Linked DNA regions of Sinobacterium norvegicum. The protein of the gene in region 2 binds, or shares a complex with, the protein of the main gene of each other region. Links are inferred from orthologs where the notes say so. Each region holds a gene or a part of one and is shown on either strand. Other genes may lie near its edges.

The links.
Region 1: the proteins of rpsG (region 2) and tig are in contact, whole or in part, in a crystal structure (PDB 3GTY), measured with the Thermotoga maritima proteins. The link is inferred for Sinobacterium norvegicum from one-to-one orthologs. Residues at the interface, in WP_004081843.1 of Thermotoga maritima: Lys34, Lys52, Lys55, Glu59, Arg62, Gln63, Glu66, Asn67, Lys69, Val71, Arg95, Ala109, Lys110, Lys111, Gly112, Arg113, Pro114, Glu117, Glu121, Ile124, Ala125, Tyr127, Asn128, Asn129, Thr130, Gly131, Lys135, Asp139, Arg142, Met143; in WP_004081061.1 of Thermotoga maritima: Glu122, Val124, Val129, Leu130, Tyr133, Glu188, Gly259, Ile262, Tyr263, Glu266, Ser270, Glu273, Gln274, Glu277, Arg308, Gln311, Ile312, Ser315, Tyr316, Glu325, Arg329, Arg336, Leu363, Phe366, Trp367, Arg373, Leu377, Arg381, Leu384, Glu387.

The regions. Positions count from the first base shown.
Region 1 is NZ_CAKLPX010000001.1:261,479-276,625, reverse strand. Bases 9,088-11,928 are described here. They hold tig (trigger factor), read right to left. Parts: upstream 11,245-11,928; coding sequence 9,931-11,244; downstream 9,088-9,930. Other genes in these bases: L9P87_RS01190 (hypothetical protein), read right to left, coding at 11,493-11,928; clpP (ATP-dependent Clp endopeptidase proteolytic subunit ClpP), read right to left, coding at 9,161-9,802. In the rest of the region: L9P87_RS01230 (class I adenylate-forming enzyme family protein), read left to right, coding at 1-1,509; L9P87_RS01225 (phosphoglycerate dehydrogenase), read right to left, coding at 1,555-2,727; L9P87_RS01220 (SurA N-terminal domain-containing protein), read right to left, coding at 2,863-4,734; L9P87_RS01215 (HU family DNA-binding protein), read right to left, coding at 4,826-5,101; lon (endopeptidase La), read right to left, coding at 5,247-7,658; ATP-dependent Clp protease ATP-binding subunit ClpX, read right to left, coding at 7,785-9,077; more of L9P87_RS01190, read right to left, coding at 11,929-12,818; acetyl-CoA C-acyltransferase FadA, read right to left, coding at 12,929-14,104; fatty acid oxidation complex subunit alpha FadB, read right to left, coding at 14,123-15,147. UniProt on the Bacillus subtilis protein: Involved in protein export. Acts as a chaperone by maintaining the newly synthesized protein in an open conformation. Functions as a peptidyl-prolyl cis-trans isomerase.
Region 2 is NZ_CAKLPX010000006.1:15,962-30,610, forward strand. Bases 1-2,962 are described here. They hold rpsG (30S ribosomal protein S7), read left to right. Parts: upstream 1-1,227; coding sequence 1,228-1,698; downstream 1,699-2,962. Other genes in these bases: rpoC (DNA-directed RNA polymerase subunit beta'), read left to right, coding at 1-585; rpsL (30S ribosomal protein S12), read left to right, coding at 756-1,130; fusA (elongation factor G), read left to right, coding at 1,769-2,962. Outside these bases: more of fusA, read left to right, coding at 2,963-3,880; tuf (elongation factor Tu), read left to right, coding at 3,919-5,142; rpsJ (30S ribosomal protein S10), read left to right, coding at 5,355-5,666; rplC (50S ribosomal protein L3), read left to right, coding at 5,797-6,429; rplD (50S ribosomal protein L4), read left to right, coding at 6,447-7,049; rplW (50S ribosomal protein L23), read left to right, coding at 7,046-7,339; rplB (50S ribosomal protein L2), read left to right, coding at 7,354-8,181; rpsS (30S ribosomal protein S19), read left to right, coding at 8,211-8,486; rplV (50S ribosomal protein L22), read left to right, coding at 8,498-8,833; rpsC (30S ribosomal protein S3), read left to right, coding at 8,845-9,522; rplP (50S ribosomal protein L16), read left to right, coding at 9,534-9,947; rpmC (50S ribosomal protein L29), read left to right, coding at 9,947-10,138; rpsQ (30S ribosomal protein S17), read left to right, coding at 10,141-10,401; rplN (50S ribosomal protein L14), read left to right, coding at 10,447-10,815; rplX (50S ribosomal protein L24), read left to right, coding at 10,849-11,163; and more genes.

The DNA.
Region 1 (15,147 bases), on a different replicon or contig from region 2:
ATGGCCTATGACGATGAGCAGTGGACCTTTAGTCAAACCCTGGAGCGAGCTGCCAAACTGGGTCACTATCTCGCTGACAATGGTATAGGCCAAGGTGACCGCGTCGCCATTGCCATGCGTAACTACCCTGAGTGGATGACCAGTTTCATCGCCATTACGGCCATTGGTGGTGTTGCCGTGGCACTGAATAGCTGGGGCAGCGGTGAAGAATTGAATTACGGCGTCAAAGACTCTCAATCCAAGGCCATTATCGGTGACAGCGATAGACTTGACCGCCTGACTGAGCTTGAGGCGCTTACCGATATCCTCGCCATCTGCTGCCGATCAGAGGTGAACGCAAGCTATGTTCAATGGCAGGATATTATGCAACAGCGTAACGAAACAGAGTTTCCTGCTCAGACCATTGCCGACGATTCCGCCCCCGCTTTAATAATGTATACCTCGGGCACCACCGGCCAACCTAAGGGAGCTGTATCCTCCAATAAAGCCGTACTCAGCGGCTTGATGAACGTCGAGATGTCCGGTGCTATTGTCGCCATGCAACATCCGGAAGTACTTGAGAAAATTATGAACAACCCCCATCAAAGCGGCGCTTTATTGACCGTACCGTTGTTTCATGTCAGCGGCCTTCATGCCTGCACCCTGCCCGCTCTTCGCCGTGGCAGTAAAGTGGTCATGATGTACAAATGGGATGCAAAAGAGGCACTGAAACTAATCGATGAGCACAATCTGCAGTCGGTCAGCGGCGCGCCCATGGTGGTGGAAAACTTCCTCGATGAAGCCGAGGCACAAAACAAAAGCCTTGACCACCTATTCTCTCTCGCCAGTGGTGGTCAGGCTCAGCCTGCCCATCTAACGCAGAAGGTTAAAGATCGCGTACCCAACGGCATGATCGGTGCGGGCTATGGCATGACAGAGGCCAATTCGACTATTTGTTCTGTTGCCGGTAACACCTACCTCTGCAATCCAACCAGCTGTGGCTACAGTCTGCCGATTGTCGATCTCGAATTACGGGATGACAATGGTGAAGTCGTTGGCGACGGTGAACGCGGCGAAATTTTTGTCCGCGGCCCAATGTTGATGACTGAATATTATGGTCGCCCTGAAGCCACCCAAAAGGTGCTTGTTGACGGCTGGTATGCCAGTGGTGATATCGGTCAGTTCTGCGATAAAGGCTTACTGCACATTGTCGATCGCAAGAAAGATATGATTATTCGAGGCGGTGAAAACATCTACTGCGCCGAGGTTGAGGCCGTATTGCTAGCCCATGACGAGATTCTAGAATGCTGCTCATTCGGCCTGCCACACGACACCTGGGGCGAAGAATTAGCCATGGTAGTCGTTGCCAAACCAGGCAGTGATCTCTCGGCAGAAGGTGTTCAGATGTATATCAAACAGCATCTGGCAAACTACAAGGTGCCCACCAAGGTGTATTTCAGCGAGCAAGCGCTGCCTCGAAACACCCTCAATAAAATCCTGAAGCCGGCGGTAAAAGCACAGTACCAATAACACAATAGAGTCCCAGCCCGCGATGAGCGGGCTGGGAAATAGCTATTATAACAAGCGAATATTGATAACGCCGTCGATGGCCTGTAAATCTGCCACTACCTGAGCCGATGGCTTGTCAGCTAAATCGATAATGTTATAGGCAATCTCGCCCCGACTTTTATTGAGCAAATCAATCACGTTCAGATTCGCCTGCGCCAGTACGGTGGTAATACTACCTAACATCGTAGGGACGTTATGGTTAGTAATCGTCATTCGAAAGGCACCGTTGTCACGGGGCATTTTTAAGGCCGGAAAGTTAACAGCATTAACAACATTGCCGTGCTCCAGAAAATCCTTCAGCTGCTCAGCCACCATGATGGCACAGTTATCCTCGGCCTCATCGGTGCTGGCGCCAATGTGCGGCATTAATAAACAACCGGGCAACCCGATTAATTCGGGGACGGGAAAGTCGGCGACGTATTGAGCAAAAACCTTATTATTCAGCGCCTCGGCGACCGCTGCGGAATCGACTATTTCCTTGCGTGAGAAGTTAAGTAAAACTGTCTCTGGGCGGCAGGCGGCCAAGGTATCACGATTAATTAAATTTCTGGTGGCATCCAAAACAGGTAGGTGCAGCGTGACAAAATCGGCGCGGGCAAGCACCGACGAAATAGATTCAATACGCTCAACCTCGCTGGGCAAACGCCAAGCCGCCTCGACTGAAATAGCCGGGTCGTAACCAAGCACACTCATTCCTAACGATAATGCCATGTCCGCAATCTTAGAACCGATCGCCCCCAAACCAATAATACCAATTGTCTTACCTGCCAACTCATTGCCCTTGAAGCGCTTTTTTTCAGCCTCAAGCAAAACATTCATTGCTTTTTCATCTAACGATCTATCAAGGGTAGAGACATAGTCTATACCCTGTAAAATGCCTCTGGAAGACAGCAGCATTCCGGCTAAAACTAATTCTTTCACCGCATTGGCATTGGCTCCAGGTGCATTAAAAACGGGAATACCTCGACCAGTACAGGCCTCAAGCGGAATATTATTCACCCCAGCGCCAGCTCTACCGATGGCCTTTACCGTTGGCAAGATATCCTCGACCTGCATCTTGTACGAGCGCAGCATCAAAGCATCTGGCTGCTCCGTCTTCTCTGCCACCTCATAGCCGGCAGCGAGTAAGCGGTCTAACCCTTTGACTGAGATTTGATTATAGGTGCGTATAGTTTTCATTGTATTTCTAGTCCATTATTTCATTTTTATTATTGCCTCTATTTAACCAGCCTTTCGCTGAAATAGCATCCAATGAAAATTTTTAGGCATAAAAAAACCCGCCGAAGCGGGTTGCTTTAAACGCTAACAGTAGCGCTATTTAATCTCTATCTCTGCCGATGCCTTCAGTGCAGATTGCACCAAGGCAAAAGCAGACTCACCGCTATTACGTGCAACATACTCGGCGAAATAGGCCTTCTCCTGCTCACTGACATCGCCAACACTACCCTCGGCAATTGACGTCACTGCCACTATAGCAACATCGCCACCGGGTAAATTGACCTTCTGAGCCGATAAACCATCAGCAGGAGGCAGGGTAAACAAAGCCTGAGCAATAGCAGGCAATAACGAGGCAGAGGCCTCGCGAGAAACAGGCTCAATAACAGTCAGTGCTAGGGCGTTATCATCTGCTACCTGCTGTAGATTGTCGGCGTTACCAGACAACAATTGTTGTGACAGTGTATCGAGTTCTTCGGCAACTTTCTGATCAGTGAGTATTTGGACGATATCTGCGCGGATCTCTGCAAAGGCAATCTGCTCAGCCTTGTCATGCTTGGACAAATGCATGACTACGGCTGTCGAGTCATCCAACTCGACAACATCAGAGTTATTACCTCCGGTGAGAACATCAGCACTAAACGCCGCCTTAATGACTGCTGCATTGCTAAAAATGCCATTACCACCCTGGCGAGTAAAAGCTTCACTGGTCGCTACGGTCAAGTCTAAATCTTTCGCAGGACCGGCAAGATCCTCTGCATTAAAGGTGTAATCTTTCAGGCTTTCTAACAGCTGAATGTATTCTGTTTGAGAGTTCTGCTGCTGAATGGTCAGTTCTATTTCCGCGCGGCTTTGCTCAAATGTTGGTGGTTCAATCTTGTCGACGGCCAATAACTTAATCAAGTGAACACCGGCATCTGTGACGACAGCATCTGACAGCTGATCAACATCGAGCTCAGCAGCAGCCTGCTCAAAGGCCTCGGGGAAGGCTGTTCCATCGGTGACACCGAGGTCGCCGCCCATGCTAGCAGAGCCAATATCCTCAGATAACTCTTCAGCAACAACTGCAAAGTCCTCGCCGGCCTCAATGCGGGCCTTGATTTGGCCAACTTTGTCGATGGCTTGCTGCTGGTTCAGCGTATCGTTCACCTCGATAAGAATGTGGGCAACATGACGCTCAGTACCCGCATTAAACAAAGCAACCTGTTCGCTATAACTGTCGCGTAGTACCTTTTCGTCAATAGGCTTAAAGAGGTCCTCGACAGATAGCTGAATGTAATTCACCGATACAGCTTCATCGGTCATAAACTGCGCAGCATTTTCCTGGTAGTAAGTTTGCGCCTCTTCTTCGCTAACATTTACTTGCTGCCTTACCTGCTCAGCCGACAGCACTACATATTCACCACCACGCTTTTGCTTTAACAATTGCGCAGCAGCAGCCAACTCTGCACTGGTGGCAAAATCACTGTAGGCAACACCGCTGGCGTACTGAGACATCAACACTTGCTTAAACAATAACGCCTTGTAGCCGCCGGTGGTTAGGCCGGCCTGACGCAAAATAGCATCGAAGCGAGTACGCGAAAATACTCCCTCTTCATGGAAAGTGCTATCTTGCAGAATAATTTGGTCGATGAAATTGTCAGATACTCGGAACTTTTCTTCCGATGCCTTTTGTAACAGCAGCTTGTTTTCTACCAGCTGGTCAAGCGCAGGCTTTCGCACAATAGCGCTATCGATACTGTTAATATCGAAGCCTTCGCCCATTTGAGAGGCTAGTCGCTGCATCTGTTGGTTAACTTCACGACTCAACTCATTTTCTGAAATCGCCTCGCCATTGACAGTGGCAACATCTGAGCTTGGCGCTGAGTTAAACAGTGCATCAACACCAAAAAAAGCCAAAGGGACAATCATAATGCCTATTATAATTTTGGCGATCAATCCTTGGGAATTATCCCGGATATTCTGAATCATGAAACCCCTCCTACACCTAGGGTATGGAACTATACAGATAAAAAAAAAGCGCACCCGTTAGATACGCTTTTCATAAAAGATATTAAGGCGATTAGCTGTTTACAGCGTCCTTAAGAGCTTTACCAGGCTTAAAGCTTGGGATAGTCGCTGCTGCGATCTCAATTGGCTCACCCGTGCGTGGGTTACGGCCAGTACGTGCAGCACGTTCTTTAACACTGAAGGTACCGAAACCAACTAGAACAACCTGCTCACCTTTTGTTAATTCTTCAGATACGCTGTCGATCATAGCGTCTAGTGCACGACCAGCGGCAGCTTTAGGTAGGTCTGCTTGAGCAGCAATTGCATCAATTAGCTCAGATTTATTCACATTATTCCCCTTAAAAAAGACTATTTACTTTACTTACAAATATAATTAAAAATTCCAGGCTACAAACAACAGCACCGGACTTGAATCACTTGCACAGAACACTTTATACCAAGTGCTAGAATAGCGGTCAAGCCACAGAGCACCCTCAATGCGTACTAATTCTGCCGTCTGTAGTCGATTTGGTGTTTTCACTGACCGGTTTATCCCAACCAGCCATATATTCTTCATCAGAAATCGGCTCAGGAACCCTCTCCAAAGCAATTTCCAACACCTCATCTATCCATTTTACTGGACGAATATCTAACGCCGCTTTGATGTTGTCAGGAATTTCCTTTAGATCTCGCTCATTCTCATGGGGAATGACCACGGTATCTATACCGCCGCGATGGGCTGCTAGAAGCTTCTCTTTCAAGCCTCCGATAGCGAGGACCTCCCCTCTCAGAGTGATCTCTCCAGTCATCGCCACATTTGATTTAACCGGTATCTTAGTTAAAACCGAGACCAGTGCAGTACACATGCCGACACCAGCGCTTGGGCCGTCTTTAGGCGTCGCTCCCTCAGGCACGTGAATATGGATATCATATTTTTCATGGAAGTTGGCTGGAATACCCAGCGATTGTGAACGCCCCCTCACGACGGTGGTCGCCGCTTGGATGGATTCCTGCATGACATCGCCCAACTTACCCGTTTTAACCTGTCTACCGCGACCGACGACCGCCGCCGACTCAATGGTTAAAATTTCGCCTCCGACAGAGGTCCACGCCAAACCGACAACCTGACCAATTTGGTTTTCTGCCTCCGCCTTACCATAGTTAAACTTTTGTACGCCTAAGAAGTCTTCAAGATTTTCGGAAACGACCTCAGTTGACTCAGCCTTATCAATCAGCGCCTTCTTAACAACCTTGCGACAAACCTTGGCGATCTCACGCTCAAGGCCTCGAACACCGGCTTCGCGGGTATAATGACGAATAACATCACGGATGACGCTCTCACCTAAATCCAACTCGGCATTTGCCAAGCCGTTTTTCTTAATCTGCTTAGGCAGTAAATATCGATCGGCAATATTCACTTTCTCGTCTTCGGTGTAACCGGGAATCCGAATCACTTCCATGCGATCCAATAATGGACCCGGGATATTCATCGAGTTCGACGTACACACGAACATGACCTCGGACAGGTCATAATCAACCTCGAGATAATGATCATTGAAGGTACTGTTCTGTTCTGGATCTAACACTTCCAGCAAAGCAGAGGCCGGATCACCACGATTATCCATGCCCATTTTATCGATTTCATCGAGCAAAAACAGCGGATTTTTAACCCCTACCTTAGACATTTTTTGGACGATCTTACCCGGCATTGAACCGATATAGGTTCGTCGATGACCTCTGATCTCAGACTCGTCACGCACACCGCCTAGGGCCATGCGAACAAATTTTCGGTTGGTTGCCTTGGCAATCGACTCTCCCAGTGAGGTTTTACCGACGCCCGGGGGGCCAACCAAACAAAGTACTGGGCCATTCAACTTTTTAACACGCTGTTGGACCGCCAAATACTCTAAAATACGATCTTTAACCTCTTCCAAGCCGTAGTGATCATCATTAAGTACTTTGTCGGCCTTGGCGATATCATGACGAACCTTTGAACGTTTCTTCCACGGCACGCCCACCATCCAGTCAATATAGCCGCGTACGACAGAAGCCTCAGCCGACATAGGCGACATCATCTTAAGCTTATTGAGCTCAGCTAATGTCTTATCCTTCACCTCTTTGGGCATGCCCGCGGCATCGATTTTGGCCTTGAGATCTTCAGTTTCATTAGGTACATCATCAAGATCGCCCAACTCTTTTTGAATGGCCTTCATCTGCTCATTCAAATAATACTCACGCTGACTTTTTTCCATCTGCTTTTTAACGCGCCCACGGATACGCTTTTCGACATTGAACAAATCAATCTCAGAGCTCATCAGCCCCATGATGAATTCAATCCTCGAATGCACATCAGCCAGCTCTAGTATTTCTTGCTTCTGCGCCACATCTAACGACAAATGCGCAGCGATTGTATCGGCCAACTTACCCGGCTCATCGATGCCATTGAGCGAACTCATCACTTCAGAGGGCACTTTCTTACTGGTATTAACATACTGATCAAACTGACTCATCGTTGTTTTAACCAGTAACTCAGCCTCTTTCTCAGCCAAGTCCGGTAACGCAATAACATTCGCAGTCGCACTATAGAAACCATCGGCCTCGACAACATTGCTGACAGCAGCACGCTGACCGCCTTCAACCAACACTTTGACAGTGCCATCTGGCAATTTTAACAGCTGTACAATGGTCGATACGGTACCGATTTCAAAAATATCTGCGGCTCCGGGATCATCTTCAGAGGCGTTTTTCTGTGCGACCAGCAACACTTCCTTATCACCTTCCATTGCCTGCTCTAGCGCTGCAATAGATTTTTCACGGCCGACAAAAAGAGGGATAACCATCTGCGGATAAACAACAACATCACGCAACGGCAAGAGAGGAATATTGTTAATTTCTGACATTGTCATTACCTCATTTGCGGCGCAACAGAAGTCGACCGCATCATTATTTTGATAATTGTCATTAATTTGAGCATCGCCCAGCAGGGCTTAAAATGACAACGCCCTTGCATGGCAAGGGCGCTTAAGAGAGCTTTACTCTTTAGGTAGTGCTTTGCTTTGCTGCTCGCTGGCTTCATAAACAATCAATGGCTCTGACTCGCCTTTGATCACACTGCCATCAATAACAACCTTACTGACAGCCCCCTCAGAGGGAACCTTGTACATCGTATCCAGCAATACCGCTTCGAGAATAGATCGCAGGCCTCGCGCCCCCGTCTTACGCTCCACAGCCTTATTGGCTATTTCAAGCAAGGCATCTTCTCTAAAATCAACCTCAACACCTTCCATCTCAAACAACTTGTCATACTGCTTGGTCAACGAGTTCTTCGGCTCAGTAAGTATGCGAATCAAGGCATCTTCGTCGAGTTCCTCTAGTGTTGCAATCATCGGAAGACGACCAACAAACTCTGGAATCAAGCCAAAGCGAATTAGGTCTTCGGGTTCGAGATCTTTCAGCAATTCACCAACATTACTGGTTTCATCCTTACTCTTGACCTCAGCGCCGAAACCAATACCACCCTTTTCAGAACGGTCGCGAATAACCTTATCTAGGCCGGCAAACGCACCGCCACAGATAAACAGAATATTGGAGGTATCAACCTGCAAAAACTCCTGCTGCGGGTGTTTACGACCACCCTGAGGAGGCACAGAAGCTACGGTACCCTCAATCAGTTTCAACAGTGCCTGTTGTACACCCTCACCCGAAACGTCGCGGGTGATGCTGGGGTTATCAGACTTGCGTGAAATTTTATCGATTTCATCGATATACACGATGCCCCGCTGGGCACGATCGACATCGTAATCACATTTCTGCAACAACTTCTGAATGATGTTTTCGACATCTTCGCCGACATAACCAGCTTCCGTCAGCGTTGTGGCATCAGCAATGGTAAACGGTACATTCAACAGACGAGCCAATGTCTCGGCCAATAGTGTTTTACCACTACCTGTCGGGCCAACCAACAGGATATTACTCTTGCCTAGCTCAACCTCATCTTTCTTGGTTAAACCACTGTAGCGGAGGCGTTTATAGTGATTGTAAACAGCAACGGCCAATACTTTCTTGGCACGGGTTTGACCTATCACATAGTCATCAAGGGTTTCGCTGATTTCACGGGGAGAAGGCAGTTTTTCTTGATCATCAGACGGCGCAGTCTCCTGTACTTCTTCACGGATGATGTCGTTACACAGATCGACACACTCATCACAGATGAAGACAGACGGTCCGGCGATTAATTTCCTCACCTCATGCTGACTTTTACCACAAAAGGAACAGTAAAGTAGCTTGCCGCCATCTTCGCCTTTGCCGTTAGTCTCGTCGGTCATCTAATACCTCATAAATTCTTTATAAACGTTTATGAACTTAGAGATAAGGCCACTAAGCTCATAATACAAGGGTCTACACGATGTTATTTCGCTAAATCGCGCTGACCGACCACCGAATCAATCAATCCGTATTCGACAGAGGCCTCAGCACTCATAAAATTATCACGCTCGGTGTCACGCTCAATAGTTTCGATGGTCTGCCCCGTATGTTCAGCCATCAAGGCATTAAGCTTTTCACGGATAATCAGGATTTCCTGAGCTTGGATGTTGATATCCGTCGCCTGTCCCTGAGCACCACCGCTAGGCTGATGAATCATAACCCGAGAGTTAGGCAAGGCATGGCGCTTACCCTTTGCACCACCGGAGAGCAAAAACGCTCCCATGCTACAGGCCTGACCAAGGCACATCGTGCTAACATCTGGCTTAATGAACTGCATGGTGTCGTAAATCGACAAACCCGCAGTGACGGAGCCGCCGGGCGAGTTAATGTACAAATGAATATCTTTGTCAGGGTTTTCTGACTCTAAGAACAGCAACTGAGCAACGATCAAATTAGCCATATAATCATCGACAGGGCCTACACAGAAAATAACGCGTTCTTTTAACAGTCGTGAGTATATATCAAAAGAGCGCTCTCCACGGGCTGTTTGCTCAACAACCATGGGGACTAAACCGACGCTATTTACAGTGTGATCAAAAGGTGTACCGGTTTTATAACTAGACATGACTATTTGTTATTCCTATCTAACACAAGAAGTTATAAGTAAAGTATTCTACAGCCACAAAAAAAGCAAGCGACTACCCCTTGCAGTGTAGCCGCTTGCTTTAATTTTGTTGAGATATAAAAGGGTGATTAAGCGGCTGGTTGCTGCTGTGCGATCACGTCTTCATAGCTCTCTTCGCTGTCGGTTACCGTCGCCTTCGCTAGGATGGTCTCGACAACTTGGTCTTCAAGAACTGCTGACTCAACTGCCTGAAGCTGCTCTTGGTTACCGTAGTAGTATTCAACAACCTGTTCTGGCTCCTGATAAGTTGAAGCAATTTCTTCAACCTTAGCGCGAACCTTGTCAGCATCTGGAGAAATTTTCTCAGCCTTGATAACTTCACCCAACAACAGGCCTAAACGTACGCGACGTTCAGCTTGCTCAGTAAACATATCATCCGGAAGGATTGACTTATCAAGACCTTCAGCACCGGCACCGAATTGCTGGAACATCTGGTTGCGCAACGTTTCAATCTCACCGGCGACCAGCGACTTAGGAACATCAACTTCGTTGGCAGCAAGAACAGCATCCATTACCTGAGTCTTAACTTTGTTGCTGGTGGCGTTAGCAAGCTCACGCTCCATATTGGCCTTAACTTCTTCACGGAAGCCTTCTTCACCATTGTCGCTCACGCCGTACTTAGCGAAGAACTCTTCGTTCAATTCAGCTTCTGTACGCTCATTAACCGCGTTAACCTTAACGGCGAATTGAACCGCAGCGCCTTTCAAGTCTTCGTTGTGATAATCTTCAGGGAAGCTCAATTCAAGCGTCTTCTCGTCACCGGCGCTGAGACCTACAATACCGTCTTCAAAGCCAGGGATCATACTCTTAGAACCAAGTTCAAGGTCAGAGTTCTCAGCGGTACCACCGTCGAAGGCTTCGCCATCTTTGGTGCCAGCATAGTTAATGTTAACCTGATCACCTTCAGCGGCAGCACGCTCAACAGCATCCCAAGTGCCCTGTTGCTTACGGAAGATATCGATCATCTTAACAACGTCAGCCTCAGTCACTTCCGCAACCGGCTTGCTGATTTCAATGGAAGAAAAATCCGCTAGTTCAACGGCAGGATAAACCTCGAAGGTCGCGATGTACTCAAGATCCTTACCGGCTTCTAGCTGCTTGGGCTCAACACTTGGCTGACCAGCTGGCTGAACTTTTTCCTGAGTGACAGCTTCATAGAAAGTCTGGCTCATTACCTCACCGACAACTTCCTGACGAACACCGGCACCGTAACGCTGCTTAACAACCTTAAACGGGACTTTGCCAGGGCGGAAGCCGTCGATCTTAACTTGCTTGGCAACTTTTTTAAGACGGTTTTCGATTTCAACTTCTACGCGCTCAGCAGGTACGCCAACAGTCATACGGCGCTCAAGTCCAGAAGTCGTCTCAATAGAAACTTGCATGAAAATTCCTCATCGGCCAATAATCATTCACTATCGGCTGAATATCTATAGTATTAATTACTTCTGCGCTTTCATCGTGGAAGACAGAACCTTGCTGTAATTCAGCAATTGCGCGCCATCGTCAAACGAGGCGGCAAATAAATAAATCCTGCATACTGACAATTTACAACAGCCGCAGGATCAATAAAATCGGTCGGCATAGTGCCACAACAAAGGCAGCGGTTCAACCGCTGTCTCTACTACAAGCACTACTTAGGGAAGCAAATAAGCATTGTGGCGTCATTGTGGCCTGCGTCCACCTGTACCGCATCGACCAAAGCCGACAACAAGACGGCTTGCTCAGACGCCAACTCTGCCTGATTAACACAGACTTTTTGATCGACTGACATCACAATAATGTAATCACCAAGATTATCAATTCGCAGCGTCTGTTCTGCACCAAGAACCACTCTGACGACATAGAAATCATCGTAATCGACAATCACCTCACCACAGTGATCACTGACGAAGTCATAACCTTCAAACCGCTCTGTATTGGTCACAGCAATATCCATCATCTCGATAGCACGCTCGCTATCCCAATGCTGCTGAGTAAGCACTTTCTGTGCAAAAGAGAGGATTAACCGCTCGTAGACCGGCGTTTGAAATTCAATCGTTCGGACGCCATGCTGCAATGCATGGGGGGTGTAACAAGGGACTTTCACCACATCCCCAACCGCCAGAGGCTTTAACTGCGTAAAGGCATCCATTTGACGGCGCTCTGATAGCTCTTTAGCCATCAATTCGGCCGGTATAGAGCGCATCCACACCTTCAACTGTTCAGCACTCACCGGCTCATCTAGAGCAATGCCATCAGCATCACGCATGCTATCAATATGGCGATCGACCTCAACCCTGACCTGACGGTACTGTTTTACCGCATCAGCATAGCCAGATCTAAAGGCGTCCTCGGAGGCATACTGGGCCAGTTTTTGCTGATTAAAGCCGAAGCGAATGGCGCCCTGGCCGGCTGGCCAGCTCTCTTTATCAATATGAGTAACGACATAAACCTCTTGCTTTTTCGTATGCAATTCAAAATACAAGTCGCCAAACACCTCTTCCGCTAGCGGATCAAGGATTTTCAACAAAACCAATTGCCTACATTCATTGAAGGCGGACGGAAACAACGCCAGCAGATAGGGGATTGCGACACTACCGCCTCGCTGAGTAAAGGCACAAACACCGCGCTGCTCAACACCGGTATACCAAATCTCCTGCCCCCAAGGCTTGGGAATAAACAACGGCGATAATTGTAGCGGCTTCGACAAATCAATACAGACAGCACCAACTGCCGCAACAAGACTGACAAAATCACCCTCAGCGGGCAAAATAAATTCGACGCTCTTTTCAACCACAGCCACTCTAACCTGGTCTTGAGCAATCGCCACAATTGCGACAACACGAACCTCAGGGGTTTCGGTCAACCATTCGCAGACAATCTTTTGCTCGAGACAATAGAGACCATGACGGTTTCTATGCTCAGCAATAAATACTTCTACATTATCAACATCTATCAGCTGCGGTTTAACAGTCATTACCTAATCCAAAATCTTCTTCGCCGCTATGATAGCAAAATGCCGTGCTATAGCACTGAAATTTTGGCACAAAAAAGGCGGCTTACGCCGCCTTTTCATCAGCTTGAGCGCTATAGGCGCTCAATCACTGTACTGATACCCTGACCGAGACCAATACACATCGTCGACAGGCCAAATTGGCCATCGTTTTGCTCCATCACATTCATGAGTGTCGTAGTGATACGAGCACCTGAACAGCCGAACGGATGACCTAGTGCGATAGCACCGCCATGCAAGTTGACCTTATCATCAACTTTATCAAGCAACTCGAGGTCCTTCAGAACAGGGATTGCCTGCGCTGCAAACGCCTCGTTAAGCTCAACAAAATCCATATCAGCCATGGTCAAACCGGCACGAGCCAAAGCCTTGTGCGTCGATGGTACAGGACCATAACCCATGATTGATGGATCAACACCGGCAACAGCCATACCTTTGATTCGAGCACGTGGCTTCAAGCCAAGCTCTTTACAGCGTTTACCTGAAACGATCAGCATGGCGCTGGCTCCATCGGCAATCTGTGAAGAACTACCGGCAGTCACGGTACCATTACGCGGGTCGAAAACTGGGCGCAACTGCGACAAGCTTTCCACCGTGGTTTCTGGACGAATCGTTGTATCGACTTTAATCAACTTGCGCAGACCGCTCTCGTCGTGACCTTCAATAGGCACGATTTCATTAGCAAAACCACCACCGAGGGTCGCCGCATGGGCAAGACGGTGCGAACGCGCTGCAAGCTCGTCCTGCTGCTCACGACCGATGCCATGCAACATAGCAAGGGCTTCGGCAGTCAAACCCATCATACCCGCAGCCTTGGCCACAGACTTACTAGCAGCCGGGTTAGGACTGACACCTTTATTCATCGGCAGGTGGCCCATGTGCTCAACACCACCGATGACAAATACATCGCCATAGCCAGCAGCGATAGACTGAGCAGCAATATGCAGCGCAGACATAGAAGAACCACACAGACGGCTGACAGTTTGAGCTGCCGAGGTATGAGGGATAACCGTCATCACCGACATCATACGGGCGATGTTCCACCCCTGCTCTTCGGTCTGGTTAACACAGCCCCAAATTACATCTTCTACTAACGCAGGATCGACGCCCGGGTTACGAGCCATCAACGCGTTTACCAAATCAGCCGACAGATTTTCCGCTCGAACATTTCTAAAAACACCGTTCTTAGAACGACCCATCGGTGTACGTACGCCGTCAACGATGACAACATCATTATCTAAAATAGTCACTTTAATATCCCCGCTCTATTACTCGCCTGCCTGATAGAAAGTCTCACCGTTTGCCGCCATGTTACGCAGCGAATCGGTAGGCTGATACAACGCGCCTAGGTGAGCATATTTATCGGCCATTTCTACAAACGCTTTAGCACCCATAGCATCGACGTACTTCAGTGCACCGCCGCGGAACATTGGGAAACCAATACCCATGATCAAAGCCATATCTGCTTCTGCTGCCGAGGCCACAATGCCCTCATCCATACAACGCATGACCTCATTAACCATTGGCACCATAGTGCGAGCAATAATCTCTTCATCAGAGAACTCAGCAGTGAAACCGCCGACACTCTTAACCAGAGCGTTTGCCTCTTCACAAACTACTTTCTTGCTGCGACCACGGCGATCTAGCTCATAGGCATAGAAACCCTTGTCGTTCTTCTGCCCGAAACGCTTGGCCTGATACATCACATCCACAGCACTTTGCTGATCCAGATCGAACTTCAAACGATCAGGGAAGGCATTCGCCATGACGCTACCAGCGTGATCTGCCGTATCAATACCGACAACATCCAGCAAGTAAGCAGGACCCATTGGCCAGCCGAAGTTTTCCATTACCTTATCGACTTTATGGAAATCTGCACCTTGAGCAACCAAGATGTTAAAGCCTGCAAAATATGGGAACAACACGCGGTTAACAAAGAAACCTGGGCAATCGTTAACAACAATCGGTGTTTTACCCATCTTCAGAGCAAAGGCAACCGTGCGTGCGATGGTTTCTTCCGAGCTCTTCTCACCACGAATTACTTCAACCAAAGGCATTGCGTGTACAGGGTTGAAGAAGTGCATGCCACAGAAGTTTTCTGGACGTTTCAAGTCTTCAGCAAGACGCGTGATAGAAATGGTTGAGGTGTTTGAGGTTAAAACTGCATCTTCGGCAAGGTGTGTCTCACACTCGGCCAAAACTGCCTTCTTAACTTTTTCGTTTTCAACTACAGCCTCGACAACAACATCGACACCGCCAAAATCTTCGTAGTTCAGCGTTGGGCGAATAGCAT
Region 2 (14,649 bases):
AAGGGTGATGTTGTGTCTGAAGGCCCACCAAGCCCGCACGATATTCTTCGCCTCAAAGGTGTTGAAGAGCTGGCACGTTATATCGTGACAGAGATTCAAGAAGTTTATCGTCTCCAGGGTGTTGGTATTAATGATAAGCATATCGAGGTTATTGTTAACCAGATGTTGCGTAAGGTTGATATTACCGATTCTGGCGATTCTAGCTTCATTAAGGGTGAGCAGGTTGAATACGTGAACTTTGTTCGCGAAAACGCTGCCCTTGTTGCTGATGGTAAGTTCCCAGCGAAGGCCGAACGTGTCTTATTGGGTATTACCAAGGCATCGTTGGCAACAGAGTCGTTTATTTCGGCGGCTTCGTTCCAGGAGACTACACGTGTACTAACAGAAGCAGCGGTAACCGGTAAGCGTGATTACCTCCGCGGTCTGAAAGAAAACGTAGTCGTCGGTCGTTTGATTCCTGCCGGTACCGGTCTTGCTTACCACGCTGATCGCAAGCGTAAGAAAGACGAAGCGAAAAACCGCAAGCAGGGTGTCTCGGCTGTCGATGTTGAGCAGGCGTTATCTGCTGCCTTAGGTGGCAAATAACCTCTAGAGATTCGAGATCGTATAGCGATATCGTTTCTTGACGAGAGCGGGCGCAGGTTGTAGAATCTGCGTCCGCTTTTTCGATGAAAGTGGGTGGTCAGTTTTTGATCATTTTTTTTGTAATGAAACTCACGCATTTGGCGTGAGTGAATGTATTGGAGTCCATATCTATGGCAACGATCAACCAGTTGGTTCGTAAGCCTAGGAAGCGTAAGGTCAAGAAGACTGATGTTCCGGCTCTGCAGGCTTGTCCTCAGCGTCGTGGCGTTTGTACTCGTGTATACACCACTACTCCTAAGAAGCCGAACTCTGCGCTACGTAAAGTATGTCGTGTTCGTCTTACAAATGGTTTTGAAGTTACCTCGTATATCGGTGGTGAAGGTCACAACCTACAGGAGCACAGTGTTGTGCTAATACGCGGCGGTCGTGTAAAGGATTTGCCAGGTGTGCGTTATCACACCGTTCGTGGCGCCCTTGACACCTCTGGTGTTGCGGACCGTAAGAAAGGCCGTTCTAAGTACGGTACTAAACGCCCTAAGTCTTAAATTGACCCTGGCTTTTTCTAGCGTTAACAAACACGAAGAGAAAGTAAGGCCAAACAGCCGTAAGGTTTGTTTTGGAATAACCTGAAGAGAGAATGACATGCCTAGAAGACGCGTTGTCGCCAAGCGTGAGATCCTACCAGACCCTAAGTTTGGAGATGTCACCCTTGCAAAATTCATTAACCACGTAATGGTTAGTGGTAAGAAATCGGTTGCTGAGCGCATTGTATACAAAGCCTTAGCCTCTGTTGCTGAAAAGACCAACAAAGAGCCGGTTGAAGTATTTCTAGAAGCACTTGAAAACATTGCCCCAATGGTTGAGGTTAAGTCTCGCCGTGTTGGTGGTGCTACCTACCAGGTGCCAGTTGAAGTACGTCCATCTCGCCGTCACGCGCTATCAATGCGTTGGTTGGTTGAGTATTCCCGTAACCGTGGTGAAAAATCAATGCAGCAGCGTTTAGCTGGTGAGATTGTTGATGCTTCACAAGGTAAGGGTGCTGCTGTTAAGAAGCGTGAAGATGTTCACCGTATGGCTGAGGCCAACAAGGCGTTCTCTCACTACCGCTTCTAAGTCGGTACAATGTCTGGGGCATGTTCATGCCCCAGTTCATATTTGGGTTACCTAATCCGGAGTAAAACACTTGGCACGACAAACCCCTATAAACAAATATCGTAATATCGGTATTTGCGCTCACGTTGATGCGGGTAAAACCACTACCACAGAGCGAGTTTTGTTCTATACCGGTCTATCTCATAAGATTGGTGAGGTTCATGATGGCGCAGCCACTATGGATTGGATGGAGCAAGAGCAGGAGCGTGGCATAACGATCACCTCTGCAGCAACGACCTGTTTTTGGCAGGGTATGCAGCAGCAGTTCGATCAACACAGAATTAATATTATCGACACACCGGGCCACGTAGACTTTACCATTGAGGTGGAGCGTTCTTTACGTGTTTTAGATGGTGCTGTTGTTGTTTTATGTGGCTCCTCAGGTGTTCAGCCGCAGACCGAGACGGTCTGGCGTCAGGCGGACAAATATGAGGTTCCTCGCATGGTTTTCGTCAATAAGATGGACCGTGCTGGCGCAGACTACATGATGGTGGTGGAGCAGTTAAAGGCTCGGCTGGGTTGTAATGCTGTGCCGCTACAGATGACTATCGGTGCCGAAGAAGACTTTATCGGCGTTGTAGATCTGGTTAAAAATAAGGCCATTCTATGGAATGAAGCTGATCAGGGTATGTCTTTTGAGTACGGTGAGGTGCCGGCTGACATGGTTGATCAGGTCGCGGAGATGCGGGAGTACATGGTGGAGTCGGCTGCTGAGGCCAGCGACGAGTTGATGGAGAGGTATCTCGAAGAGGGTGAGCTCTCTGAGGAAGAGATAGTAGCGGGTCTTCGCAAGCGTACTCTGGCAAATGAAATTGTACCGGTTATCGGTGGTTCGGCGTTTAAAAATAAAGGTGTTCAAGCGATGCTTGATGCCGTTGTTCAGTATTTGCCGTCGCCAGAAGAAGTAAAGGCTATCGAGGGTACGTTGCTTGATAAGGCTGAGACTGTCGAGACGCGTCCTGCCAGAGATGATGCTCCGTTTTCTGCCTTGGCGTTTAAGATAGCCACCGACCCCTTTGTTGGTACGCTGACATTTTTCCGCGTTTACTCGGGTAAGCTGGAGTCAGGTACTGCGGTCTATAATTCGGTGAAGGAAAAGCGCGAGCGTGTAGGTCGTATGGTGCAGATGCACTCCAATGATCGTCAGGAGATCAAAGAGGTCTTGGCTGGGGATATTGCAGCGGCCATCGGTCTGAAAGATGTGACCACTGGCGATACACTCTGTGCAGAGAGTAATAAAATCGTACTAGAGCGCATGGAGTTCCCTGAGCCTGTTATCTCTGTTGCTGTGGAGCCTAGAACAAAGGCTGACCAAGAGAAGATGGGTGTTGCACTTGGGAAGTTGGCTCAAGAGGATCCGTCGTTTCGCGTAGAAACTGATCAGGAGACCGGACAAACCATTATCTCGGGCATGGGTGAGCTGCACCTTGATATTTTGGTTGATCGCATGAAGCGCGAATTTAGCGTCGAGGCAAATATCGGCAAGCCACAGGTGGCTTACCGGGAGACAATCCGTACAACGTCTGAGATTGAGGGTAAGTTTGTGCGTCAGTCCGGTGGTCGTGGTCAGTATGGTCATGTCTGGATTAAGTTTGAGCCGGCTGAAGATACTAACAGTGAAAAATTGGAGTTTGTTAACGAGGTAGTCGGTGGTTCGGTTCCTCGTGAGTATATTCCTGCTGTTGCCAAGGGTATTGAAGATCAAATGAAAAACGGTGTCGTTGCCGGCTACCCGTTGCTGGGTGTAAAGGCGACACTTTACGATGGTTCGTTTCATGATGTTGATTCTAATGAAATGGCATTTAAGGTTGCTGCCAGTATGGCGACAAAAAAACTGACAGAATTCGGCGGCGCGGTATTGCTTGAGCCTATAATGAAGGTTGAGGTGGTAACGCCTGAGGATTACATGGGTGATGTTGTTGGTGACTTGAATCGTCGTCGCGGCATGATCGGTGGTATGGAGGATGGGCCGTCTGGCAAGGTTGTAATTGCAGAGGTCCCATTGGCTGAGATGTTTGGCTATGCAACGGACCTGCGTTCCGCGACGCAGGGCCGTGCAACATATGCCATGGAATTTGATAAATATTCTGAAGCGCCAAAAAATATAGCGGATGAAATTATCAGTAAAAATATGGGTTATTAACCCGAAAATTTAACAATTTATAACTGAGGATCACGAAAGTGGCAAAAGAAAAGTTTGAACGTAACAAGCCGCACGTTAACGTCGGCACCATCGGTCACGTTGACCACGGTAAAACTACTCTTACTGCAGCTCTAACTCGCGTATGTGCTGAAGTATTTGGCGGCGAAGCTGTAGCGTTCGATGGTATCGATAACGCACCAGAAGAGCGTGAGCGCGGTATCACTATCGCAACATCACACGTTGAATATGATTCAACTATCCGTCACTACGCACACGTCGACTGCCCAGGTCACGCCGATTATGTTAAGAACATGATCACCGGTGCTGCTCAGATGGATGGCGCGATTCTTGTTTGTGGTGCTACCGATGGCCCAATGCCTCAGACTCGTGAGCACATCCTGCTTTCTCGTCAGGTTGGTGTTCCTTACATCGTTGTATTCCTAAACAAAGCCGATCTTCTTGCTGAAGATTGTGGTGGCGTTGATTCTGAAGAATTCGAAGAGATGAAAGAGCTCGTCGAAATGGAGTTGCGTGATCTGCTAAGCCAGTACGACTTCCCAGGTGACGATACTCCAATCATCTGTGGTTCTGCGCTGATGGCGTTGAATGGCGAAGATGATAACGAGCTGGGTACTACAGCGGTTAAGAATCTTGTTGAGTCTCTAGATAGCTACATTCCAGAGCCAGAGCGTGCTATCGACGGTGATTTCATCATGCCTATCGAAGACGTTTTCTCAATCTCAGGTCGTGGTACTGTTGTTACCGGTCGTGTTGAGCGCGGTATTGTTAACACTGGCGATGAAGTTGAAATCGTTGGTATTCGCGAAACTCAAACCACTACTTGTACTGGTGTTGAGATGTTCCGCAAGCTGCTTGACGAAGGTCGTGCTGGTGAGAACATTGGTGCCCTTCTACGTGGTACTAAGCGTGATGATGTTGAGCGTGGTCAGGTATTGGCTAAGCCAGGTTCAATCAACCCGCACACCAAGTTCGAAGCTGAAGTTTATGTGCTAGGTAAAGATGAAGGTGGTCGTCACACGCCATTCTTCAAAGGCTACCGCCCACAGTTCTACTTCCGTACCACTGACATCACTGGCGCGTGTGAGTTGCCAGAAGGTGTTGAGATGGTAATGCCAGGTGATAACATCCAGATGGTTGTTACTCTGATCAACCCAATCGCCATGGATGATGGTCTACGCTTCGCAATCCGCGAAGGTGGCCGTACTGTTGGTGCTGGTGTTGTTGCTAAAATCATCGAGTAATCGATTGATTTAAGAAGGTAATCTTCTTGTTAGGAGGCGCTCTGAATGAGCGCCTTTTTTTTGTCTGGCCGATACTGATAAGCTGCCTATAAAATAAACATTGACGGCTACTTGTACGGTCTGTAATATGCGCTCTCCATTCACATGAACCATCCAGAATCTTGTCATTTTGGGAAGGCATGTACTATTGAAAACGTAACGGAGTTTTTAAAATGCAGAATCAACGCATTCGCATTCGATTAAAAGCCTTTGATCACCGTTTGATCGATCAGTCTACACAAGAAATCGTTGAGACGGCTAAGCGTACTGGTGCACAAGTTCGTGGACCAATCCCTTTGCCAACGAAAAAAGAACGCTACACAATTCTTGTTTCGCCTCACGTAAACAAAGATGCTCGTGATCAGTACGAAATTCGTACCCACAAGCGCTTGTTAGACATCGTTGAGCCTACAGAAAAAACAGTTGATTCTTTGATGAAGCTTGATCTGGCGGCAGGTGTTGAAGTACAGATTAGTCTTGGTTAATTCAGCCTGTTAAAGGTTTGAAGGATTAAGATGAGCCCCTATCGATAGTGTGGGGTATTACTGAAGTTAGTGTGACGTACATCGTACGGCCATAGCGGGTATAAGCCCCATACGCTAAGAGGTTATTGAAATGACTATAGGTATAGTCGGTCTGAAACGCGGTATGACTCGTGTATTTACCGAGGAAGGTGTTTCGATCCCAGTTACAGTGATTGAGGCTTCGCCTAATCGTGTAACGCAAGTAAAAACAGTTGAAACTGATGGCTATAACGGCATTCAGATTACAACTGGTACTCGTCGCGCTTCTCGCGTAACGAAGTCGGAAGCTGGTCATTATGCCAAAGCTGGTGTTGAAGCTGGTCGCGGTATTTGGGAGTTTCGTTTAGACGAAGCAACTGAGATTTCTGCTGGTGGAGAGCTTACTGTTGAAGCTTTCGAGCCTGGTCAGAAAATTGATGTGACTGGAGAGTCTAAAGGTAAAGGTTTTCAGGGCGGTATCAAGCGCTGGAACTTCACCATGCAAGACGCAACCCACGGTAACTCTATTTCTCACCGTTCAAACGGTTCTATTGGTATGTGTCAGACTCCTGGCCGCGTCTTCAAAGGTAAGAAGATGTCGGGTCACATGGGTGCTGAGCAATGTACTACTCAGAACTTAGAAGTTGTTCGTGTGGATGCAGAGCGCAACCTTATTTTGGTTAAGGGTCCAGTTCCTGGTGCCAACGGTGGCGACGTCATTATTCGCCCAGCCGTTAAAGCTTAAGACTAGGGAGTTAGAGCATGCAGCTAAATATAGCAGGTGCAGGGACTTTAGAAGTTTCTGACACAACATTCGCTAGAGAATTTAACGAAGACTTGGTTCACCAAGTTGTTACCGCCTTTATGGCAACCTCTCGTCAGGGTACTCGCGCACAGAAGAATCGTGCTGCAGTGTCTGGTGGTGGTGCTAAGCCATGGCGTCAAAAAGGTACGGGTCGTGCCCGTGCAGGTACTATCCGTAGCCCAATTTGGCGCTCGGGTGGTGTGACTTTTGCCGCTCAGCCACAGGATTTTTCCCAGAAGCTGAACCGTAAAATGTATCGCGCCGCGCTACAGACCATTTGGTCTGAGCTAGTTCGTCAAGAACGCATTGTAGTAGTAGAAGATTTCGCTATCGACGCACCAAAGACCAAGGTACTTAAAGCCAAGTTGAATGACATGGGTTTAGAGAACGTTTTGGTTGTTACAGAAGAAGTCGACACTGGCTTGTTCTTGGCGGCACGCAACCTACATAAGGTTGATGTTCGCGATGTTGCTGGTGTTGATCCGGTAAGCTTGATTGCCTTCGATAAAGTTGTTGTTACTGTTGCAGCGCTTAAGAAAGTTGAAGAGGGTCTATCATGAACCAGGAACGCGTCTTCAAAGTTGTAATGGGTCCACACGTATCTGAAAAAGCTGCCATGGCTGCCGAAGGCAATCAGGTTGTTTTTAAGGTTGCTGTTGATGCGACTAAATTAGAAGTTAAAAACGCCGTTGAACAAATCTTTGACGTAAAAGTTGAAGGTGTTCGTGTAGTTAACGTTAAGGGTAAGCGCAAAATGAACCGTTATGGTGAAGTTCGCAAGCCTAGCTGGAAAAAAGCATACGTTAGCTTGGTTGACGGTCAAGAAATTGACTTCGCAGCAGCGGAATAAGGGAGAAAGGCAAAATGGCATTAGTTAAATTGAAACCTACTTCTCCGGGTCGCCGCCATGTTGTTCGTGTTGTAAATAACGAACTTCATAAAGGTGCGCCGCATAAAGCGTTGCTGGAGAAGAAGAGTAAGTCAGGCGGTCGTAATAACAACGGTCGTATTACTACTCGTCACATCGGTGGTGGTCACAAGCAGCACTATCGTATGATTGATTTCAAACGCGTCAAAGATGGCATCGCTGCCACTGTTGAGCGTATTGAATACGATCCAAACCGTACAGCGTTTATTGCGTTGATCTGTTATGCCGATGGCGAGCGTGCTTATATTATCGCTCCTAAAGGTGTTGCAGCCGGTGATCAGTTGATGTCTGGTGAAGCGGCGCCAATCAAGGTAGGTAATACCTTGCCATTGCGCAACGTTCCAGTAGGTTCGACTGTACACGCTATTGAGCTTAAGCCTGGTAAAGGTGCACAAATTGCTCGTAGTGCTGGTACTTCTGCACAGCTAGTTGCTCGTGAAGGTCGTCACGTTACTCTTCGTCTTCGCTCTGGCGAAATGCGTAAAGTACTGAGCGAGTGTCGCGCGACTCTTGGTGAAGTATCAAACAGTGAACACAGTTTGCGTAAGCTTGGTAAAGCGGGTGCTTCTCGCTGGCGCGGTGTTCGTCCAACTGTACGTGGTGTCGCGATGAACCCTGTAGATCACCCACATGGTGGTGGTGAAGGTCGTACCTCTGGTGGCCGTCATCCAGTTTCACCTTGGGGTACTCCTACTAAGGGCTTCAAGACTCGTAAGAACAAGCGTACCGATAAACTAATCGTACGTCGTCGCGGTTCTAAGTAACCACCACGATATAGAAAGAGGAATTAGTTGTGCCACGTTCACTAAAAAAAGGTCCCTTTATCGATCTTCACTTGTTGAAGAAAGTTGAAACGGCCCTGGACAACAACGACAAGCGTCCAATTAAGACTTGGTCGCGCCGCTCAATGATCATGCCAGATATGGTTGGTCTAACAATTGCGGTACATAACGGTCGCCAGCACGTGCCAGTATTGGTTAACGAAGAAATGGTTGGCCACAAACTCGGCGAATTCGCTGCAACACGTACCTATAAAGGTCACGTTGCAGATAAGAAAGCCAAGCGCTAAGGGGTTTTGAGATGGAAGTATCCGCCAAACTGAAAGGTGCGCGTATATCGGCTCAGAAGGCTCGCTTGGTTGCTGACCAGATCCGCGGCAAGTCTGTTGAAGAAGCGCTAGATGTTTTAGCTTTCTCCAACAAAAAAGCAGCTGAAATTGTTAAGAAGGTACTTGATTCTGCAATTGCAAACGCTGAGCACAATGAAGGCGCAGACATCGATGAATTAAACGTGTCTACCGTATTCGTTGACGAGGGTATGACTATGAAGCGTATTCGTCCGCGTGCCAAAGGCCGTGCCGATCGCATCATGAAACGCACTTGTCATATCACTGTCAAAGTCGCAGACATTAACTAGGAGACTGCCAGATGGGTCAGAAAGTACACCCCACGGGGATCCGACTCGGTATCGTTAAAAGCCATAACTCTGTCTGGTACGCCGACAAGTCAGGCTACGCTAAGAACTTGATTAGCGATCTTGAAGTTCGTTCTTTTGTTGAAAAAGAACTTGCTCATGCATCTGTTAGCCGTGTTCTTATCGAACGACCAGCACAAAGCGTACGTTTAACAATTTTTACCGCACGTCCAGGTATTGTGATCGGTAAGAAAGGTGAAGATGTAGATAAGCTTCGTAAGAAGCTAACCGCTATGACTGGTGTGCCAGTTCAGATCAACATCGAAGAAATTCGTAAGCCAGATCTAGATGCGAAACTAACCGCGCAAAACGTTGCACAGCAACTTGAGCGTCGTGTTATGTTCCGTCGTGCAATGAAGCGTGCGGTTCAAAACGCAATGCGTCAGGGCGCTCTAGGTGTGAAGATTCAAATCGGTGGTCGTCTCGGCGGCGCAGAAATCGCTCGTAGCGAATGGTATCGTGAAGGTCGTGTACCTCTACATACACTACGTGCTGATATCGATTACGCAACCTACGAAGCTCACACTACCTATGGTGTGTTGGGTATCAAGGTGTGGATCTTTAAGGGCGAAATACTAGAAAACGAACTTCCGGCGGCTGATAAAAAGCCTGCTAAGAAGTCGGCTAAGTAAGGAGTACGCCAATGTTATTGCCGAAGCGTACAAAGTTTCGCAAGATGATGAAGGGCCGCAACCGCGGTCTGGCTCACCGAGGCAGCACTGTCTCATTTGGTGAGTTCGCGTTGAAGGCTACAGGTCGTGGACGTATCACTGCTCGTCAAATCGAAGCAGCTCGTCGCGCCATGACCCGTCACATTAAACGTGGCGGTAAAATCTGGATTCGCGTTTTCCCTGATAAGCCGATCACTGGTAAGCCTCTTGAGGTTCGTCAGGGTAAGGGTAAGGGTAATGTTGAATATTGGGTTGCCCTTGTTCAGCCAGGAAAAATCCTATACGAAGTAGAGGGTGTATCTGAAGAGTTGGCTCGCGAAGCATTCGCACTGGCCGCTGCAAAGATCCCAGTTGCTACTACTTTCGTTAAGCGGACGGTAATGTGATGAATACAACTGAATTAAAAGCTAAGAGTGTTGAAGAACTCAATGCTGAGCTTCTGAAATTGCTCGAAGAGCAGTTCAAGTTGCGTATGCAGAAGGCCACTGGTCAGTTGAATCAGTCGCACTTGCTAAAGTCTACCCGTCGTGACATCGCACGGGTAAAAACCGTGTTGAACCAACAGGCAGGTAAATAATCATGGCTGAAGCAAATACTGCACGTACTGCGACGGGCACCGTGGTTAGCGACAAGATGAATAAAAGCATCTCTGTACTAATCGAACGTCGCGTTAAGCATGCGATCTACGGCAAATATATTACACGTTCATCTAAGCTACATGCTCACGATGAAAACAACGAGTGTAAAATTGGCGACGTAGTGACCATCCAGGAAACTCGTCCACTGTCTAAGACTAAGTCTTGGATCCTGGTCAAGATTGAAGAGCGCGCTGAAGCTTAAGTTAGCTTAGGCTAACTTAGCGAGCAGTAGCTCCCGGAGAAGAAGATGATCCAGACTCAATCCTATCTTGATGTAGCAGATAACAGTGGCGCACGCCGTGTTATGTGTATCAAGGTACTAGGTGGTTCACATCGTCGCTATGCGCGCGTTGGTGATATCATCAAAGTTACCGTTAAGGAAGCAATTCCGCGCGGTAAAGTCAAAAAGGGCCAGGTAATGAACGCTGTTGTCGTTCGTACCAAAAAAGGTGTACGTCGCGGCGACGGATCTAAGATCAAGTTCGACGACAACGCAGCAGTATTGCTGAGCGCCAATGACGCCCCTATTGGCACACGTATTTTTGGGCCAGTTACTCGTGAACTGCGCTCAGAAAAGTTCATGAAAATTGTTTCTTTGGCTCCGGAAGTACTTTAAGTACTTCTCGGCTAAAAAGATCGAGGTCTGAAAATGCGTAAAATTAAGCGTGACGACGACGTAATCGTTATCGCCGGCAAAGACAAAGGCAAACGCGGTAAAGTCGTTTCTTTAAAGAAAGACGGTCGTTTGGTTGTTTCTGGTATTAACATTATCAAGAAGCACCAAAAGCCTAACCCTCAAGCGGGTGTAGCCGGTGGGATTATCGAAAAGGAAGCTGCAATTGAAGCTTCTAATGTTGCGATTTTTAACCCAAACACTAATAAAGCTGACCGTGTAGGTTTTAAAGTAGAGGGCGATGCAAAAACACGCATCTACAAATCTACTGGCGAAGCTATTGATGCTTAAGGGTTTATAATGGCTAATTTGCAAGAAATTTATAAAAGCGAACTCGTCGCTAAGCTGAAAGAAGAGCTTAGCCTTGAGAACGTTATGGAAGTCCCACGCATCACCAAGATCACCCTGAATATGGGTGTTGGTGAGGCGCTAGGCGACAAGAAGGTTCTCGAACACGCCGTAGGCGATCTAGAGAAAATCGTTGGTCAAAAAGTCGTGGTCACTAAGGCTCGCAAGTCAATTGCTGGTTTTAAGGTTCGTGAAGATTGGCCGATTGGTTGTAAGGTAACTCTTCGCGGTGAGCGTATGTATGAGTTCCTTGACCGTCTGATCGCTATTGCGATTCCGCGTATTCGTGATTTCCGTGGTTTAAACCCGAAATCATTCGATGGACGTGGTAACTATGCGATGGGTGTGACTGAACAGATCATTTTCCCTGAAATTGATTACGACAAGATAGACGCTCTACGTGGTTTGGATATTGCTATCACAACCACCGCTCGCACTGACGACGAAGGTCGTGCATTGCTACGTGCGTTTAACTTCCCGTTTAAAACCTAAGGGCTGGTATAATGGCAAAGAAATCTATGATTGCTCGCGAAGCAAAGCGTGAGCGCACCGTAGCTAAGTTCGCTGCAAAGCGTGCTGAGCTGAAGGCGATTATCGTCAATCCTACTTCTACTGAAGAGCAGATTTGGGAAGCACAGATTGCCCTGCAGAAGCAACCTCGTAACGCTAGCACTAGTCGCCAGCGTCGTCGTTGTCAGTTGACTGGTCGTCCACACGGCGTATATCGCAAGTTTGGACTGTGCCGTAACAAGTTGCGTGAAGCAGCCATGCGTGGTGATATCCCAGGTCTTGTTAAGGCCAGCTGGTAAGCTAAATTTAGGAGCTAGCTATGAGTATGCAAGATCCGTTAGCGGACATGCTAACCCGTGTTCGTAACGCCCAAATGGCGGCTAAGCCGTCAGTTGGTATGCCGTCTTCAAAATTGAAGATTGCCGTCGCCAACGTACTTAAGGAAGAAGGTTATATTTCTGACTTAAACGTTGCCGAAGTTGAAGGTAAAGCCATTCTTAATATTGATCTTAAATATTTTGAAGGCAAGCCTGTTATTGAAGAGATTGATCGTGTAAGTCGCCCAAGTCTTCGCCAGTATACTGGTAAAGATGGTCTGCCGAAGGTTCGTGGTGGCTTAGGTGTGGCGATTGTTACTACCTCAAAGGGTGTAATGACCGATCGTGCAGCCCGCGCCGCAGGCGTTGGCGGCGAAGTGCTTTGCACAGTCTTCTAACAGTAATACGTTTAGAGTAAGAATTATGTCACGAGTAGCAAAAAGTCCTGTACAACTCCCTAGTGGTGTTGAGGTTACTCTTAAAGGCCAGAACCTATCCGTTAAGGGTAGTAAAGGTACTTTAGAGCTGGTCGTTCACGATTCCGTTACCGTTAACCAAAATGATAGCGTTCTAACATTCGAAGCAAAGGGTGGCGATAAGTCATCCAGCGCTTTGGCTGGTACAATGCGTTCTTTGGTCAACAATATGGTAACAGGTGTAAGCCAAGGCTTCGAAAAGAAGCTGGTTCTTAATGGCGTTGGTTATCGTGCGAAAGCAACGGGTAACGTCCTGAACCTAACTCTTGGTTTTTCTCACCCAGTGAATTATGAGTTGCCAGAAGGTGTTAAGGCAGCTACGCCATCACAAACTGAAATTGTGGTGAGCGGTGCTGATAAGCAAAAGGTTGGTCAAGCGGCTGCTGAAATCCGTGCTTACCGTCCACCAGAGCCTTATAAGGGCAAGGGTGTTCGTTATGCCGATGAGCATGTACGTCGTAAAGAAGCCAAAAAGAAGTAAGGTAAAATCATGAGCGTGAAGAAAGATTCTAGACAGCGTCGTGCACGTCGTGCACGCGCAAAGATGCGTGAGTTGGGTGCTGTTCGCCTAGCCGTGCATCGCACTCCTCGCCACATCTATGCCCAGGTGATTTCACCTGAAGGCGATAAGGTGTTGGCCCAGGCGTCTACCCTGGATAGCGCACTGCGTGAAAGCAAGACTGGTAACAAAGAAGCGGCTGCTGCAGTCGGTAAACTTGTTGCTGAGCGTGCTAAAGAAGCAGGTATATCTAAAGTGGCGTTCGATCGTAGTGGTTTCCAGTACCACGGTCGAGTTCAGGCATTAGCCGACGCTGCACGTGAAGCTGGATTGGAGTTCTAAGGTAAAGATATGGCTTTTAATAAAGAGACAGACAAAAATACCGAAGGGCTACAGGAAAAGCTGGTTCAAGTTAATCGTGTAGCTAAAGTTGTTAAGGGCGGCCGTATTTTCGGTTTTACCGCTCTTACTGTTGTCGGTGACGGCGCAGGTAAAGTAGGTTTTGGTCGTGGTAAGGCGCGTGAAGTGCCTGTAGCTATCCAGAAAGCTATGGAAGCTGCTCGTCGTAACATGATCGAAGTTGAACTTAATGGCGATACCATCCAGTACGCTGTTAAAGCTCGTCATGGCGCTTCAAAAGTTTACATGCAGCCCGCTTCTGCTGGTACCGGTGTTATCGCTGGTGGCGCAATGCGTGCAGTATTGGAAATTGCTGGCGTTCACAACGTATTGGCTAAGTGCTACGGCTCTACCAATCCAGTAAACGTTGTTCGTGCAACTTACAACGGTTTGGCACAGATGCGCTCTCCAGAGCAAATCGCTGCTAAGCGCGGTAAGAGCATCGATGAGATCACAGGCTAAGGTGTGAACATGGCTAAGAAAACTATTAAGGTTACGCAGGTCCGATCTAAATTCGGTCGCCTGCCAGCCCACCGTGCATGTATTGACGGTCTAGGGCTGCGTCGCATTGGCCACACTGTTGAGCTTGAAGATACTCCTTCTGTTCGCGGTATGGTCAACAAGGTTAACTATCTTGTTAAGGTTGAGGGAGAGTAATCATGACTGAATTACGTCTAAACACTCTAAGCCCTGCAGCTGGCGCCAAACACTCCAAGAAGCGCGTTGGTCGTGGTATTGGTAGTGGTCTGGGTAAAACTTGTGGCCGCGGTCACAAAGGTTTGAAATCCCGTTCTGGCGGTAGTGTACGTCCAGGCTTCGAAGGCGGTCAGATGCCTTTACAGAAGCGTCTACCAAAGTTTGGTTTCACATCACGTATTTCTCGCGTAAGCGCTGAAGTTCGTCTTGCTGAGTTAAACACTGTAGAAGCTGAAGTTATCGATTTGGCAGCGTTGAAAGACGCTGATATCATAGGCGGCCAAATGACTCGTGCAAAAGTATTTTTGTCGGGTGAAATTACCAAGGCTGTTACTTTGAAAGGTATTGCTTGCACCAAAGGTGCACGTGCTGCGATCGAAGCAGCCGGCGGCAAAGTCGAGGACTAAATGGCTAAAAAAGGACCACTTGCGGTAAGTGGTCAATCCGGCACAGGCGAGCTTTGGGCTCGCCTGCGTTTTCTATTCTTAGCAATAGTTGTATATCGGGTTGGCACACATATACCTGTTCCAGG